Regions from separate parts of the Mesorhizobium sp. ArgA1 genome, predicted to be linked through region 4. Evidence: predicted binding sites of a transcription regulator. Region 4 holds the regulator's gene; each other region holds the start of a gene.
What was found. Region 4 encodes LexA, which represses DNA repair genes until DNA is damaged. Its sites were predicted from a motif close to TGTTCNNNNTGTGTTCNG; they were not measured.
Positions count from the first base shown of each region.

Region 1: the regulator LexA is predicted to act here: its motif matches at 2,625-2,642, upstream of ACWGTI_RS25480 (ATP-dependent helicase).
Region 2: the regulator LexA is predicted to act here: its motif matches at 2,228-2,245, upstream of ACWGTI_RS24545 (YifB family Mg chelatase-like AAA ATPase).
Region 3: the regulator LexA is predicted to act here: its motif matches at 2,437-2,454, upstream of dinB (DNA polymerase IV).

Region 1 is NZ_JBSKBQ010000015.1:59,671-64,074, reverse strand. It holds gene ACWGTI_RS25480 (ATP-dependent helicase) at 1-2,584, opposite strand, end outside; gene ACWGTI_RS25475 (glucose/quinate/shikimate family membrane-bound PQQ-dependent dehydrogenase) at 2,879-4,404, shown strand, end outside.
Region 2 is NZ_JBSKBQ010000014.1:35,637-40,040, reverse strand. It holds gene ACWGTI_RS24555 (glycosyltransferase) at 1-281, shown strand, start outside; gene ACWGTI_RS24550 (Ig-like domain-containing protein) at 550-1,896, opposite strand; gene ACWGTI_RS24545 (YifB family Mg chelatase-like AAA ATPase) at 2,340-3,872, shown strand; gene ACWGTI_RS24540 (malate synthase G) at 3,898-4,404, opposite strand, start outside.
Region 3 is NZ_JBSKBQ010000009.1:971-5,374, reverse strand. It holds gene ACWGTI_RS19505 (hypothetical protein) at 245-652, opposite strand; gene ACWGTI_RS19500 (hypothetical protein) at 842-1,615, opposite strand; gene ACWGTI_RS19495 (hypothetical protein) at 2,059-2,295, opposite strand; gene dinB (DNA polymerase IV) at 2,514-3,755, shown strand; gene ACWGTI_RS19485 (sensor histidine kinase) at 3,925-4,404, shown strand, end outside.
Region 4 is NZ_JBSKBQ010000003.1:84,577-88,980, forward strand. It holds gene trpC (indole-3-glycerol phosphate synthase TrpC) at 1-453, shown strand, start outside; gene moaC (cyclic pyranopterin monophosphate synthase MoaC) at 456-938, shown strand; gene ACWGTI_RS10160 (molybdopterin molybdotransferase MoeA) at 939-2,144, shown strand; gene lexA (transcriptional repressor LexA) at 2,263-3,006, shown strand; gene ACWGTI_RS10170 (ComEC/Rec2 family competence protein) at 3,000-4,404, opposite strand, start outside.

The DNA of each region.
Region 1 (4,404 bases), on a different contig from region 4:
CGCGGTCGCCGACGCTGAAGGCGGACGGGGTGTCGGACACGGATTTGGCGACCAGCTCGCCGTCGATGGTGCGGCCTTTGACCGAGGTTCGGCCGGCGCCGTAGCCGGAGTCCGTTTCGCCATAGCCGATGCGCTCGACCTGGTGGCCGGAGCGGGTGCCCCAGTTGCGGTCGGTCGCCTCGGTGCGGTTGGCCTGCGCGCGCTGCCAGCCCGGCGTCGCGTAGGTGTTGGAGAAAGCGCCGGATTTTTCTGCGCTGGCGGTGTTGGCGCCGACATTGTCGAAACGTGAGGCGCCATAGGGATTCTGTCGTCCTGCTCCCTGGCCGCCACGGCCCGAGGCGAACGAACCGCCGCCATAGGAATTGCCGTAGCCGCCGTAGCTGTTGCCACTTTCGGCGACCTCGACATGGGCGTTCGGCAACTCTTCGAGGAAACGTGACGGGATGGTCGATTGCCACAGGCCGTGGATGCGGCGGTTGGAGACGAACCACAGATGCAGGTTCTTCTTGGCGCGGGTCAGGCCGACATAGGCAAGGCGGCGTTCCTCCTCCAGCCCCGAGCGGCCGCCTTCGTCCAGCGCGCGCTGGTGCGGGAACAGGCCTTCCTCCCATCCGGGCAGGAACACGGTCTCGAATTCGAGGCCCTTGGCTGAATGCAGCGTCATGATGTTGACGGCATCGAGCTCGGCATTCTGTTCGGCGTCCATGACCAGGGAGACATGTTCAAGGAAGGAGCGGAGTGACTCATACTCTTCCATCGAGCGGATCAGCTCCTTCAGGTTTTCCAACCGTCCCGGCGCTTCGACCGAACGGTCGTTCTTCCACATGTCGGTGTAGCCGCTCTCTTCCAGAATGGTCTCGGCGAGTTCGGTGTGCGGCGTGGTTTCCAGCGCCTTCTGCCAGCGCTCGAAATTGGCCGCCACTTCGCGCAAGGCCGCACGTGGCTTGGGCTTCAGCTCGTCGCTTTCGGCGAGCTTGGCGGCGGCCTCCAGCATCGGGATGCGAAGCGCACGCGCCGTGTCGTGGATCTGGCGGATGGTGGCTTCGCCCAGGCCACGCTTCGGCACATTGACGATGCGCTCGAAGGCGAGGTCGTCGGCGCCTTGCGCAACGACGCGGAAGAAGGCGAGCGCGTCGCGGATTTCCATGCGCTCATAGAAACGCGGGCCGCCGATGACGCGGTAGTTCAGGCCGAGCGTGACGAAACGATCCTCGAACTCGCGCATCTGGAAGGAGGCGCGGACAAGAATGGCCATGTCGTTGAGGTTGTGCTTGGCACGCTGGTAGGTCTCGATGGTCTCGCCGACCGCGCGGGCCTCCTCCTCGGAATCCCAGGCGGCGTGGACATGCACCTTCTCGTCGTCCTCGGCGACCTTCTCGGTGAACAGCGTCTTGCCGAAGCGGCCTTCATTGTGGGCGATGAGATGCGAGGCGGTGCCGAGAATGTGGGCGGTCGAGCGGTAGTTGCGCTCCAGCCGGATGATGGTGGCGCCGGGAAAATCCTTGTCGAAGCGCAGGATGTTGTCGACCTCGGCGCCGCGCCAGCCATAGATGGACTGGTCGTCGTCGCCGACGCAGCAGATGTTCACGGTGGACGAGCGCTGATATCCCTCCCCCTTGAGGGGAGGGTGGCCGGGCGCAGCCCGGTCGGGTGGGGTCCTCGCGGCAGTGCTCGACGTTCTGGCGGTGCCTTCTGCGGCGACCCCCTCCGCCCGCTTCGCGGGCACCTCCCCCTCAAGGGGGGAGGTTTGCGGCCGCTGCGCCAGCAGGCGCAGCCACATGTATTGCGCCGTGTTGGTGTCCTGGTATTCGTCGACGAGGATGTATTTGAAGCGCTTGTGGTAGTCCTTGAGCACATCCGGATTGGCGCGGAAGATGCGGATCGGGTGGCAGAGCAGATCGCCGAAGTCGCAAGCGTTCAGCGTCTGCAGCCGCTCCTGATAGGCCTTGTAGAGCTCGCGGCCCTTGCCGTTGGCAAAGCTGCGGGCGTCGCCTTCGGGAATGTCAGCGGGGCCGAGGCCCTTGTTCTTCCAGCCGTCGATCATCTGCGCGAACTGCTTGGCCGGCCAGCGCTTGTCGTCGAGGCCTTCGGCCTGGATCAACTGCTTGATCAGCCGCACGACGTCGTCGGTGTCGAGAATGGTGAAGTCGGATTTCAGCCCGGCCAACTCGGCGTGTCTGCGAAGCAGTTTCACGCCGATCGAGTGGAAGGTGCCGAGCCACGGCATGCCTTCGACGGCTTCACCGACCAAAAGGCCGATGCGCTGCTTCATCTCGCGGGCGGCCTTGTTGGTAAAGGTCACCGCCAGGATTTGCGAGGGGAAGGCCTTTCCGGTCGCGAGGATATGGGCGATGCGGGTGGTCAGCACCCGCGTCTTGCCGGTGCCGGCGCCGGCCAGCACCAGGACCGGGCCTTCTGTGGTTTCGACGGCGAGCCGCTGCTCAGGGTTCAATCCCTTGAGATAATCAGGCGCGCTGTTGCTACCGCTGCGGGCCGCCATGGCGCGCGCGGCTATGCCCGACGGGGCCGCGGGCCGCGCATTGGGTTCGTCAAAAAAGGGCATGTCTTCCGAAAAGCCGGACATCGCCCCCGAATGTAGTGATTCGGCAGCGAAAGACCAGAAGTGTCTACGTTTTGTTCTGGTTGGAAGCCAGATTCCCGGGCGCCGTGTTGAATTGTTGGCCTGAATCCACCCACCCGGGCCAAAACACGTTGGTTGGGAGGCGCCGGCGCGAAAGGTGAGAGCATGCTGGGCTCTCAGCCTATGCTGGCAGGCTTTGCTTGACACACGCGGCTTGCGGGAGAAAGTTGCGCTCGGGGCGGGGACGGGATGCCCTGGCCGCGGCGCGGGACGCGCATCAGTCGAAGGAGTATCGTCTTGGCTGTTGTCATCACCTCCCTCATCCTGTTTCTCATCGGCCTGGCGCTTGGCGGCGGTGGCATCCGGCTCGCGATGCTGGGCGGCAGCTGGTATTACGTCATCACCGGTGTCGCCTTTCTGATAACCGCCTGGCTGCTGTTTCGACGCAAGTCGACTTCGCTTTGGCTCTATGCGGCAATCGTGCTCTGCACGCTGGCCTGGGCAGTGTGGGAAATCGGCTTCGACTGGTGGGAACTCGGCCCGCGCGGCGGCATCATCGTGCTTCTGGCGCTGTGGCTGCTGACGCCGTGGGCAAGGCGGGGCCTCACCGGTCCCGACGCACGCGCACCGCTCATCCTGGCAGTGCTCGCCTCACTCGCGGTGGCCGGCTATTCGATGACCGCCGATCCCAAGGACATTGCCGGCGAACTCAATGCCGACAAGGTGACGCCGACCGCCGATCTCGGCGGCAATGTGCCTCCCGGCGAATGGCACTTCTATGGCCGCACGCCGTTCGGCCAGCGCTATTCGCCGCTCGACCAGATCACGCCGGACAACGTCGCCAAATTGCAGCCGGCCTGGACCTACCAGACCGGTGACGTGAAGGGTCCGGACGATATCGGCGAAACCACCTATCAGGTGACGCCGCTGAAGGTGGGCGACGCGCTCTACATCTGCACGCCGCACAATTTCGCCATCGCCATCGATGCCGCGACCGGCAAGGAGAAGTGGCGCTTCGATCCCAAGGTCAAGCTCGACAAGGACCGCCAGCACCAGACCTGCCGCGGCGTGTCCTACTTCACCGATGCCAAGATCGCGGCTGGCCAGCCCTGTGCGACACGCGTCTATTTGCCGACCTCGGACGCGCGGCTGATCGCGCTCGACGCCGCCAACGGCCAGGTCTGCGCGTCCTTCGCCGAAGCCGGCACGCTGAACCTCATGATCAACATGCCCTATCCGAAGTCGGGCTATTATTACTCGACCTCGGCGCCGCTGATTGCCGGCGGCAAGATCATCGTCGGCGGGGCCGTCAACGACAATTATTCGACCGAGGAGCCGTCCGGTGTCATCCGCGCCTTCGATGTCGACACCGGCGCCCTGGTGTGGAACTGGGATTCCGGCAATCCGGACCAGACGACACCGCTGGCGGCAGGCCAGACCTACACCCACAACTCGCCCAACATGTGGTCGACGGCGAGCGCCGACGAGAAGCTCGGCTTGCTCTATGTGCCGCTCGGCAACCAGACGCCTGACCAGCTCGGCGCCGGCCGCAGCGCCAATGTCGAGAAGTTCTCCTCCTCGATCACCGCGCTCGATCTCGCCACCGGACAATTGCGCTGGGTGCGGCAGACCGTGCACCATGACCTCTGGGATATGGACGTGCCGGCGCAGCCGACGCTGGTCGACATCACCACCGCCGCCGGTGTGGTGCCGGCGCTGGTAGGCCCAACCAAGCAGGGCGACCTCTATGTGCTCGACCGGCGCAGCGGCGAGCCGATCATTCCGGTCAAGGAAGTGCCGGCGCCGGGCGGCGCCATCGAGGG
Region 2 (4,404 bases), on a different contig from region 4:
GTACAGTTCCACCCGATCCTCGATCCATCGCGGAGGCTGTCTTAGCGCTGAAGGAGCAACGAATTCCCCGGGATTACATTCGTTCGCAAACTTTGAAACGAATTGAACGAGACCGCGGGCGGTTCATAGACCTTGTAAATGAGATTTTTCTGGAAAGCGGCTCTTTGCACCGGATCGCCATGCCTTGGCCTTTCCGATATCCTGTCATGGAGTGGCTTCCACCCCAAATCGCAATCGATCGATCCCTTTCAGGTGCCGTCGATGCCTTCGTCACCGCTTAGACGGCAACAGCCTCGGATTGCCGGAGGAACTCCGTCGCCCTCTACAGGGCACAACGCGGCTGCAACCAGCACGGCTGGCGCAGAGCCGCCAGACGATCGCTTCGTATGAAGGTTACGCGGAACGCTACGATGCGATCGTCGGGCATATCCCGCACTCTGGAGAAGCGGCACGAATGTCAGCTGCGGCCCATTCTACCCGTTTCGACGGAATTTGGGACCGTCCGTCTTCCACCAATCTCGGTCGTTGGCGGTCGCCAGTTGCTTGAGTTTAGACCAGGATGAAGTCGTCCGCGGTGAGCAAGGTGCCGGGGTCGATGGCGGCGAACTTGACGGCCGCCGAGCCTCCCACCCCGTCCACATCGAACAGCAGATCGCCGGTCACGTCGTTGTAAAGGATGTGGTCGCTGTCATCGATGGCTGCGCTACCGACCGCGAAAGCCGAAGCGAAGAGCGGGCCGGCCTGCAGCCCGACAAATACGGAGCTGTCGAGCCGGATCACATCATCGTGCGCATTGAAGTCCTCGATCCAGTCGCGGTTCGCCAGTCCAAAGGTGTCGAACGCGAAGACATCCCTGCCCTCGCCGCCGGCCAACCGGTCGCTGCCGGCACCGCCATTGAGGATGTCATCGCCAGCGCCGCCCCGCAGGTCGTCGGAACCGGCGCCGCCGTCGAGGTTATCGTCGCCTTCATCGCCGCGGAGGCCGTCCGTGCCCGCGCCGCCGCTTATGACGTCATTGCCGGCGCCGCCCTTCAACCAATCGGTGCCCGCGCCGCCGATCAGGGTGTCGGAACCAGCGCCGCCGAACAGCTGGTCGTGGCCTGCGCCGCCGTCGAGCATATCGTTGAAGGCGGTGCCGGTGACCCGATCGCCGCCGTCCAGCGCGGCGACGAGCACGGCACTGTCGTTGCCTGCATAGCTCACAGTGTTCGTGGCGTCGTCCAGCGCGATGGACTCGGCCGGTGGCGTGACCGTGACCGTAATCGTCACCACATTGCTGTTGCCCTGGCCGTCCGTGGCGTAAACTTTAAAGCTGTCGGTGCCGACGAAGCCGGCCTCGGGCGTATAGTCGAACAGATTGCCGTTCAGAAAGTCGGCATGATAGTGCAGGCTGGTGCCTACGTGACCTTGGTGGAACGGATAGTAATTGCCGTCGAACCGCGTGCTCTGCTCAAGGGCGCCGTGGTCCGGCCCATCGACGACGACGAAGCTCAAGAGATCGTAGTCGGCATCCGCCGCGCTGAACTTGATGTCATCGAGAGATTGCCCCTGCGAAACCGAGACATCCAGATCGGCGGCCGTCGGCGCATGGTTGACGAAGGTGTCGGGCTGAAGCGCGCCGCCGTCCAGGATGATCTGGTGCTGGCCGTATTGGGTGTTTTCGCCGCCAAAATATTCGTTCGCCCCGATCCATGTCACGGTGATGGTGTCGGGGCTGTCGGCGTTGACCGAGACGATCCGGGCCGACAGGTAGGCCGCCTGGTCGGACAAGGTGCGGAGAAGATTGCCTTCATTGTCGAAGACCTGCGCTTCCACCGTCGTCCAGGTCTCGGTCCGGCCCTCATTGGTGAAACTGGTGATGGTGAAGAAGCCGTCGAAGACATCGACCGAAGCCACGTCGATGCCGCCGAACGGGAAATCCGGCTTTGCCCCTATCGGTCCGATCACGTCGCCATCGGTTTCCGTGATGCTGAAAAGCACCGCGTCGGGGCTCGGGTTGGGATTGTCAGGTTCTTCCCATACAGTGAGCACACTGCCATTGCTTAAGGTCGGCATCCTGTTGTCCTCGCTTTTGCGCTTGAACGCGCTGCGGATATCCCCCGATCCCAACCATACCATAGTATGCGAGTCGGATCGGTGACACCAATCACGCCGCCTTTGCAGTCAATTCTGTCTCGGGCGGAAGCTTGCGTCGGCATCTATGGTGCCGGAAGCACGGTGGACCGTATGTTCCCGTAATGTTCTTGCCTTGGCCTGAAATCTATGGTTGTCTTGGGCCGACGTCGCGCGCGGCCTGACCACAAAGGCCCGAGCGAGCCGGTAACCGGGGGCAGATCAAAATGGTGGCGCGGGTTCGCACGGTTGCTTTCCAGGGCATCGAGGCCGTTCCGGTCGATGTCCAGGTGATGATCGCGCCGGGCAAGGTCGGCATGCAGATCGTCGGCCTGGCCGACAAGGCGGTGGCCGAAAGCCGCGAGCGCGTGCAGGCGGCGCTCCATGCGTCGGGCCTGTCGATGCCGTCGAAGAAGGTGACCGTCAACCTTGCGCCTGCCGATTTGCCCAAGGAAGGCAGCCATTACGATCTGCCGATCGCGCTTGGCCTGATGGCCGCACTCGGCGCCATTCCGGGCGACATGCTGGCCTCCTATGTCGTGCTGGGCGAATTGTCGCTCGACGGTACCATTGCCGCGGTCGCCGGCGCGCTGCCGGCTGCGATCGGCGCCAATGCCGAGGGAAAGGGGCTGATCTGCCCGTTCGGCTGCGGGCCGGAAGCGGCTTGGGCGGGCAAGGATTTCGACATATTGGCGCCGCGCAGCCTGATTGCCATCGCCAATCATTTTCGCGGCACGCAGGTGCTGTCGCGACCCGAACCCGGTATCCATGTCTCGGCGCGCGACCTGCCGGACCTCTGCGACATCAAGGGCCAGGAGAGCGCCAAGCGGGCGCTGGAAGTGGCCGCGGCCGGCGGCCACAACCTATTGATGGTCGGCCCGCCTGGCTCGGGAAAATCGATGCTGGCGCAAAGGCTGCCGTCGATCCTGCCGCCGCTGGCGCCGAAGGAATTGCTCGAAGTCTCGATGATCGCCTCGGTGGCCGGCGAGCTCGGCGAAGGCAAGCTGACCGACCGGCGGCCGTTCCGCGCCCCACACCATTCGGCCTCGATGGCGGCAATGGTCGGCGGCGGCTTGCGGGTGCGGCCGGGCGAGGTCTCGCTCGCCCATCACGGCGTGCTGTTCCTCGACGAATTCCCCGAGTTTTCACCGCAGACGCTGGACGCGCTGCGCCAGCCGCTGGAGACCGGCGACTGCATGATCGCGCGCGCCAACCACCGCGTCACCTATCCGGCGCGCATCCAGCTGGTGGCGGCGATGAATCCGTGCCGCTGCGGCATGGCCGGCGAACCCGGCTATCGCTGCCTGCGCGGCGAGCGCTGCCGCACCGACTACCAGGCGCGCATCTCAGGCCCGCTGCTCGACCGCATCGACCTCAGGATCGAAGTGCCGGCAGTCTCGGCCGCCGACCTCATCCGGCCCGACCGCGCGGAAAAGAGCGCTTCCGTTGCGCTGCGCGTAGCCCGCGCCCGCACCATCCAGCGCGAACGCTTCGAGCGTCTCGGCGTCACCAGCGCCACCACCAACGCGCATTGCTCGCCAGCAATCATCGAAGACATTGCCGTGCCGGACGCCGCCGGCCTGTCGCTGCTGAAGGACGCCAGCGAGAAGCTCGGCTTTTCGGCGCGGGCCTACCACCGGGTGCTGAAAGTGGCGAGAACGCTCGCCGACCTCGACGCCAGCGAGACGGTCGGCCGCATTCACCTGGCCGAGGCGATTTCCTACCGCATGATGTCGGAGCGGGTGGCGCAGGCAGCGTAGATGATCTCACCCACAAGGGCGGAGATCAGTGGTCCTGCTTCGCCTTCAGCTCCAGCCGCCGCGCGTGCAGCACCGGTTCGGTGTAGCCGTTCGGCTGCTCCCGGCCCTTGAAGACCAGGTCGCAGGCGGCCTGAAAGGCGATGGAATTGTCGAAATCGGCGGCCATCGCGCGGTAGAGCGGGTCGCCGACATTCTGCAGGTCGACGGTCGCCGCCATGCGGCGCAGCGAATCCATCACCTGAATCTCGGAGCAAACCTTGTGGTGCAGCCAGTTGGCGATGTGCTGCGAGGAGATGCGCAGCGTGGCGCGGTCCTCCATCAGGCCGACATCGTTGATGTCAGGCACTTTCGAGCAGCCGACGCCCTGGTCGATCCAGCGCACGACATAGCCCAGAATGCCTTGCGCATTGTTGTCGAGCTCGCGCTGGATTTCGTCCGGCGTCCAATTCGGCCGCACCGCGACCGGCACGGACAGTATGTCGTCGAGCCTGGCCTTCGGCCGGCTCTTCAACGCCGCCTGCACGGCATGGAC
Region 3 (4,404 bases), on a different contig from region 4:
CCTGTTTTGCCCCTTGCCCGCTTAGCTGTACCCAGTGCTGCCTATTTATAAGGCAGCACGAATACAGTCGCGGCAACGCGCGGTACCAGGGAAGGTTCCAGCGCCAAATGGTCACTAAATAATACGGGAGGGCCGGTAGCCGACGCGACCGCGCGCGCTGCAACCGCTGGCTGCAGCCATCAGGCCAACCGACCCCGTCGCTATTCGCGACGCGGGTCAGACTTCAATCGCCTTGCGCGGACAGTCAGCGAGAAACCGACGGCACGGCTGCGGCCGAACGTGCCGTTTCGGGTGAGAACACCACAAAAGCAAAGACCAGAACAGCGGCGGCGACGATGAGCGAGCCGCCGGCAACGACAGGCTCAAGCGCCGGGTTTCCCTGCAGCATCACGTAGAGGGCCGGCAGCATGATCACCACGCCAACCGTATAGAGCCAGTAGTGGATCATGGCGACGCGGCGTGCCGCCTTTTGCGGATTGAGCGCGTAGTAGCCGCCGAAGATGGCGCTCGTCACCCAACCCAGCAGGTTGATATGCGCATGCGCCGGGAAGGCGCTGTGATCGCCTGAGATCGCCATCTGCAGGCCAGCCGCAATTCCCAATATCAGGAACACGATGGCGGTTTTAAAGAAAAGTTCCGAAACCCTAGGCATGTCGTTTCTCCCCTATGCCGTCTACCCCAACATTGCGAAGACTACACTCGGGAGTGAAGATTTTCCATGCCGTACTTGGGGTTAGCACCGCTTTTCCCTTGATATTGGCAGTTCCCTCGTGCCGGCAAAAAAACCGCCGGGGCGAACCCCGGCGGCATATAGATTGGGCCGTTTCAGCCGCGATCGGCTTTACGGCGTTGGCGCAGGTGCCAGCTTGGCCGCCATCTGGTCGATCTTCTCGGCAAGCACGCCGTTGGCCCAGTCGGTGACCTCGGCGTCGACCGGCTTGTTGGCCATATCGGCGAGTGCGTCATCGAGCGATGGGATGTCGGTGACAGCTGTGTCCGCCGCCGTCTGCGCCGCGGCAGCTGCTGTCTCAGCATCCGTGACCGCAGCTTCCAGATCCGCGATCGTCGCGTCCTGTGCCGCCTGCTCCTCGGGCGTTGGAGGCGTAATCGCGTTCGCCGCGTCGAACACCGCCTGCTGGGCCGTCACCGCGTCCTCGGCCTCCGTCACCGCCGCATTTGCTTCCTCAAGCGCAGCGGCGGCGAGCTTGGCGTTCGCGGACGCCGTCACATAAGCCTGAACGCCGGCGAACTTCTTGCTCTTGGAGTTCATATAGGCGTTGATGTTGCGTTGCAGCGAGTTCAGCCGGCCAAGCTTGGCATGGATGTTCTTTTCCTTGGGCGTCGCGGCCACCTCGACGTCATCGACGTCAGCCACGTCATCGGTCGAGGCCTTCTTTCCAGCATGAGTCGATGCCGACTTGCCATGCGAAGCGCTGTCGCCGGATTTGCCGCTATTGCCGTTGCCGCCCCCATTGCCGTTGCCGCCGCCGTTACCGCCACCATGGCCGTGGCCACCGCCGTTACCGCCACCGTTGCCACCGGCACCAGCCAGGGCCGGAGAGGCCAGGAGCGCAAACGCGGCAAGCGCCGCCAAAAGAGTTTTTCGGGATGTCATGATACCTCCTCGGGGGATAGCCGCCACCGCTGACTCGCTATAGCAGCGCCATATGAGAATTTGCTAATTCGATGGAGTAAACTTTAGATAAATGTGGTTGCGATACGCGACAATCGGCTTTGCAAAAAGGTTGGGCAAATCTTGTAACCAATTGATATATAAATATAAATATGAACACCCTTGGGCGAACCGGCCCTTTGCGCGACTGACGCCCTATACTGATCAGACCTTAGGCCTAAATGCTGGGATACTTAGGTCGCAACCAGTGGAACCCATGACCGTCGTCGCATAACTTATCGAGCAGTATCGAACACAGATTTGACATCACCTGCCGGCCATCAACTTAATGATAAAGCTTCCAGAACGCAGCCTTCGGCGCATCGGTGATGGTCAATTGTCGCCCGGGACGGACGGCCTTTTTTCAAGCGCTTGCGGCATTGAGCCTATGGCATCAGCAGGATATCGGCGCCCGGCTGTTCGTCGAACAGCACCGCACAGCCGCGTCCCAGCGCTACCGCCGACAGCGCGTTGGCGACTGCCTCGTCCGGCGACACAAAATCACCCGTCAGCACCCGCAACTCTTCCACCGCCTTGGCCATAGACACGCAGTGCCCGGCAACGCGATCGCTCGTACAAGCGTCAATGACGCTGACGAGGTCGCTCATCTCGAACTGGCCCATACCGGCCTCCACGAAACAATGTCCCATCGAGACAATCAACGCCGTGGCGAGAGACAATGTTCCCTGCATCCGGCGGCAAGGCAAATCGACGGCCGGATCTCCTGCGAAGGTTAAACGCCACGCTTGACAGCGGACCCTGTTTGTTCTCTATTTGTTCTGAAAAGCCACCCCTCGCAACAGACGCGGCTAATGCTGCAACGCCTAAAGGAACGGCCGGGATGGAACCGACCATCCTGCATGCGGATCTCGATGCCTTCTATGCCTCGGTCGAGCAGCTGCTCGACCCGTCGCTCAGGGGCAAGCCGATTGCCGTCGGTGGCGGGGTCGTGCTGGCCGCTTCCTACGAAGCCAGGGTTTTCGGCGTGCGCGGCGGGATGCCGGGACGACGCGCGCGGGAGCTCTGCCCGCAGTTGATCTTTGTTGGCGGAAATTTCGGCGAGTACCAGAGGATGGGCGATGCCGCGATAAAAGTGCTCGACGATTTTACGCCGCTGGTCGAGCGCATCTCCATCGACGAGGCCTTTGCCGATGTCGCCGGCTGCACGCATCTGTTCGGGGCGCCGGCCGAGATCGCCGCCACGGTGCGTCGGCGTGTGCGGGCCGAGCTCGGCCTGCCGATCTCGATCGGCGTGGCGCGCACCAAGCACCTGGCCAAGATCGCCTCGCAAGTGGCGAAACCCGACGGGCTGGTGGTCGTCGATCCGGAAACGGAGCTCGCCTTCCTGCACGACCTGCCGGTCGGCTTGATGTGGGGCGTCGGCCCGGCGACCAAGGCGCGGCTGGCCGAGATCGGTGTCGAGACCATCGGCCAGCTGGCCAAGACCCATAGCGGCGCGTTGCGCCGGCTGCTTGGCCCCGCCGCCGGCGAGAAGCTGGCATCGCTGGCATGGAACCGCGATCCGCGAAAACTCGAGACGCACCGGCGGGCGCACTCGGCCGGCGCACAGTCGGCACTCGGCAAGCGGCCGGCCGAGGCCCATGTCTTCGGACCTGTTCTTCTGCATCTGGCGGACCGGGTCGCCAGCCGGCTCAGGGCGAAATCGCGGCCCGGCCGCACGGTGACGGTGCGGGTGCGTTTCGCCGATCTGCATGCGGCCACGCGCTCGGTGACGCTCGATCAGCCGATTTCGGCAACCGCGATGCTGGCCGAAATCGCCGAGGAGCTGGTGCGCGGCGTGCTGGCCGCCAACCCGCGGGAGAAGACCATCTCGCTGCTGGCGATCTCGGTGTCGCAGTTGGAAGAAAGTGCCGAGCTGCAGCTCGAGTTGCCGCTCGGCCTCGATGACGAGAAGCAGCGGCCCGGCAGCAAAAAGGGCCTGGCGCGCTTTGGCGCCGACCGCGCCATCGACAAGATCCGCCAGCGCTTTGGCAAAGAGGCGGTCGGCTATGGCGCGGTGGCGCTGGAAGCCCGGCGCTCGGTTCCCGACGCCTTCCGCGAACTGGCGGAGAAGGAACTGTGAGACCTATCGGCCGGTGCGCCAATAGCAGGAGCATCACCCTTGGCACGCCAAACTTTCCATGGGCGTAAAATCTTGCACAGGCAATGTCGCAAACGCCGCTGTGCCTCTATAACAGGCCGGGTGGGAAAGGTGGATCGTGCGATTGCTTGGGGTTTTCCTGGGAGAATTCTTGCAGCGGTGGGGCAGACTATCGCTGGCCCTGCAGTTCCTCATTGCCGGCGGTATCGGGCTGCTGGTGGTGATGCTGGTGGTTGGCCTGTGGGTGACTTCGCAGATCCGGCAAGGCGTCATGCGCAATTCCGCCGCGACCACGGCGCTCTATGTCGACAGCGTGATCGCGCCGCTGTTGCCCGACATGCGCAAAAGCCGCGAGCTCGACGACACCGTCAAGCGGGCGCTGGACGAGACGCTCGACCAGGGTGCACTCGGCAAGCGGCTGGCGTCGTTCAAGCTGTGGCGGCGCGACGGCACGATCCTCTACGCCAAGGATACGACGCTGATCGGCAAGGTGTTCGAGCCGAACGCCAACCTGGTCGCCGCCTTCAGCGGCAATGTCGTGGCCGAGTACAACGACCTCGATGACGACGCCGAGAGCTCATACGAGAAAAAGACGGTGGCTGGACCGCTGCTGGAAATCTACAATCCGATA
Region 4 (4,404 bases):
AAGGATTTCCTGTTCGACCCCTATCAGGTCTACGAGGCACGCGCCTGGGGCGCCGATGCCATCCTGATCATCATGGCCAGCGTCGACGATGCCTTGGCTAGCGAACTGGAAGCGACCGCATTCGAACTCGGCATGGATGCGCTGATCGAGGTGCATGACGAGGCCGAGACGCAGCGCGCGGTAAAACTGTCGTCGCAGCTGATCGGCATCAACAACCGCAATCTGAGAACATTCGAGACCAGCCTTGAAACCTCGGAGCGGCTGGCTTCGATGGTGCCGGGCGGCCGATTGCTGGTCAGCGAAAGCGGCATTTTCACCCACGACGATTGCCTCAGGATGCAAAAGACCGGCATCGAAACCTTCCTTGTCGGCGAAAGCCTGATGCGGCAAGAGGATGTCGCCACGGCAACGCGCCTGCTTTTGACAGGCAAGGCGACAGCCGAGGTAGCCTGACGATGACAGCCGCCCTCACCCATCTCGGCGCCAAGGGCGAGGCCAACATGGTCGATGTCGGCGGCAAGGACGAGACGACGCGCACGGCAGTCGCCGAGGGCTTTGTCTCGATGCGGCCTGAAACCCTGAAGATGATCCTCGATGGCGACGCCAAGAAGGGCGATGTGCTGGGCACAGCGCGCATCGCCGGCATCATGGCGGCCAAGAAGACGCATGAGCTGATTCCGCTCTGCCATCCGCTGCTGTTGACCAAGGTGTCGGTCGACATCGAGCCGGATCCCGCTTTGCCCGGCCTCAGGGTCACCGCGCTCGCCCGCGTCACCGGCAAGACGGGCGTCGAGATGGAGGCGCTGACCGCTGCATCGGTGGCTTGCCTGACCATTTACGACATGGCCAAGGCGGTCGACCGCGCCATGATCATCTCCGGCATTAGGCTGGTGGAAAAGACCGGCGGCAAGTCCGGCGACTACAAGGCGGGTTCGTAAATGGCGCTGGTTCCGGTCGCCGAGGCGCTTCAACGCCTCCTCGACGGCGCTACCGTGCTGCGGGGTGAAAGCGTCGCGCTGGCGGATGCGGCCGGCCGGGTGCTGGCGGAGCCTGTCGTAGCGCTGCGCACCCAGCCGCCTTTCAACGCGTCCGCCATGGACGGCTATGCGGCGCGCGCGCAGGATGTGGCATCCGCCCCGGCGCGGCTTTCTGTAATCGGAATGGCGCCAGCCGGGCGCGGCTTTGACGGCACTGTCGGCAAGGGTGAGGCCGTGCGCGTCTTCACGGGCGCGCCGCTGCCTGGAGGCGCAGACACCATCGTCATCCAGGAAAATGTCAGGGATCTCGGCGGTGGCCAGGTCGAGGTCACCGAGCCGACGGCAAAGGAACGCAACATCCGCCGCCGGGGGTTGGATTTTGCGCAAGGTGACGTCCTGCTGGAGAAAGGCCGCGTGCTCGATCCGGCCGCACTTTCGCTGGCGGCATCGGCCAACCATCCGATGGTGAATGTGGTGCAACGGCCGCTGGTCGCCATCATCGCCACCGGCGACGAGTTGCTGCCGCCGGGCAGCGCGCTTGGCCCCGACCAGATCATCTCGTCCAATGCCTATGGCGTCGCGGCCGCCGCGCAATCGGTCGGCGCGCGCGCTCTCGATCTCGGTATCGCGGCCGACCGCAGGGAGGCGATTGCAGCACTGGTGCAGAAGGCAGTCGCGGCAAAGGCCGACGTCATCGTCACGCTCGGCGGAGCTTCGGTCGGCGACCACGACCTTGTGCACGACGTGCTTAACGGCGAAGGCATGAAGCTCGATTTCTGGAAGCTCGCCATGCGCCCGGGCAAGCCGCTGATGTTCGGGCGGCTCGGCGAAATCAGATGCATCGGCCTGCCCGGCAACCCGGTGGCGAGCCTGGTCTGCTCGCAACTGTTCCTGAAACCGCTTTTGGCGCAGCTGGGTGGCCGCGTCCATCGGCAGGATATGCGGCAGGCGCAGCTCGGCGCCGCGATGCCGGCCAACGATCTCAGGCAGGACTACGTGCGCGCCGTGGTCCGGGAAGAAGCCGGCGCACTTGTCGCAACGCCGTTCGGCATCCAGGATTCCTCGATGCTGAGAATGCTGGCCGACGCCAACGGCTTGATCGTGCGCGAGCCCTTCGCTCCGGCCGCCGCCGCGGGCGCCGCCTGCAGCGTGCTGATGTTACGCTGAACAAAACGTCAACACATTCATTAAACTTTAAAAGGTTGCGGAACACAACTGGAACAGATAGTGTTTGTTCTGGGTTTGTTTTTTCTGATTCTGGTTTCAGAACCCTCGGGGGGCCGCGATGCTGACGCGCAAACAACATGAACTCCTGATGTTCATTCATGAACGCCTGAAGGAGAGCGGAATCCCGCCGTCTTTCGACGAGATGAAGGAGGCGCTCGACCTCGCTTCCAAGTCCGGCATCCACCGCCTGATCACGGCGCTTGAGGAGCGCGGTTTCATTCGCCGGCTGCCGAACCGGGCGCGTGCGCTGGAAGTGCTGCGGCTGCCAGACTCGATTGCGCCCGGCCTCAATGCGGCGAAAAAGTTCTCACCAAGCGTCATCCAGGGCAGCCTCGGTCAAAACCAGGGCGGTCTCGGCCGCCAGATCAAGCCGGCCTCGCCATCGCGTTCGATGTCTGCCGGCAATGACGACGCGGTTTCGGCGGTGTCGATCCCGGTGATGGGACGCATCGCCGCCGGCGTGCCGATCGACGCCATCCAGCACCAGACGCATTCGATCTCGGTGCCGCCCGACATGATCATGGGCGGCGAACATTACGCGCTCGAGGTCAAGGGCGACTCGATGATCGAGGCCGGCATTTTCGACGGCGACACGGTCATCATCCGCAATGCCGACACCGCCAGCCCCGGCGAGATCATCGTGGCGCTGGTCGACGACGAGGAAGCGACGCTGAAACGCTTTCGCCGCAAGGGCGCCTCGATCGCGCTGGAAGCCGCCAATCCGGCCTATGAGACCCGCATCTTCGGGCCGGACCGGGTCAAGGTGCAGGGCAAGCTGGTCGGGCTGATCAGGCGTTACTGAGCCGGCTTGGGTTTGTACTTTTCGCGCTGCTTGTAAGGCGGCAGGCCGCGTGCTTCGCGTGAGAAGTGGCGTTGCTCGTGCCAGGGACGGTAGGGCTTGTCGACGGCGAAGCGAATGGTTGGGGCTGTCGCGGCCGATTGCGGATCGAAGAAGACGGCGGCACTACCATCGCGGGCAAGCTGCTTCTTGGTCACGACCAGAACCAACGGGTCGCGGCACGGATTGTAGGCGGTGGCGTCGTCGATGACGATCAGGCTCGCGAAAGCGCAGGCTGGCTGGGCTGTCTTGCGGTCTTTTGCAAGCGCGACAATGGCTCCGGACGGGTGCCGGGCAATGCAGAGATCGCCTGTGCAGTAGAAGGGTGAGCCGGGCGGCAGGTCGAGCGGATCGAGATCGAACCGCCTGTCTCCCGTCTCAAATGTCTCGGGCTGAATGATGGTCTCGGCCATCAGCGCCCGTTTCCAGTTGTCGGTGGTGAATTCGTTTGCGCGCTCCCGGTTGAGAGCGAGCTCGCCGCCACCGATCGGCACGGCCACCAGATGCGCGTCCTCGGAAATGAGCACATCGGGCGTGCGCACCTGCGGCACCGTCAACAGACCGGCCAGCGCGAAAGGCACGGCCGCCAGTCTGAGCCAGGTGGTGGCCATGGTCGCGATGACCAGTGCAACCGTTGCCAGCAATACGGACTGGATGGAGATCAGCCCGACGGCATCGAGCGGCGAACGCTCGGAGATCCAGGCAGAGATCGCGATCATTGCCGTCAGGCCCTTGCCCATGACGTAGAGGAACGGCCCGTCCGCGCCGAACGGCATGGCCAGCGCGCTGAGCACTCCGAATGGCATGACAACCAGCGATACGATCGGCATCACGGTGAGATTGGCGAGCAGGCTGAGCGGCGACACACGCTGGAAATGCCAGATCGCGAACAGCAACGTGGCGCTGCCGGCAATGATCGAGGTCATGGCGAGGCCGCCCATGCCAGCCAAGAATCTTCGCGACAGAAAACCGGCAAGGGAGCGCTTTGTCGGCGGCGTTCTCACTTTGTCGGCGCGGTAGTCGGCCCAGCCGGCATAGGCGCCGACAAGGGCGGCGGTGGCAGCAAACGACATCTGAAAGCTCGGGCCGACAACCTCATGCGGCGACACCAGGATGACGGCGATGGCCGAGATTGCCAGATTGCGCATGGTGAGCGCGGCACGATCGAACAGCACCGCGATGAGCATCACCGCCAACATGATGAAGCTGCGCTCTGCGGCGACCACGATGCCTGAAATGACGAGATAGGCGGCGATCGAGACGAGTGCCACGGCGGCCGCATATTTCTTCACCGGCCGGCGCGAGGAGAAATCGGGAAACAGCGCGAAGGCGCCACGCAGCAACGCCATGATGGTGCCGGCG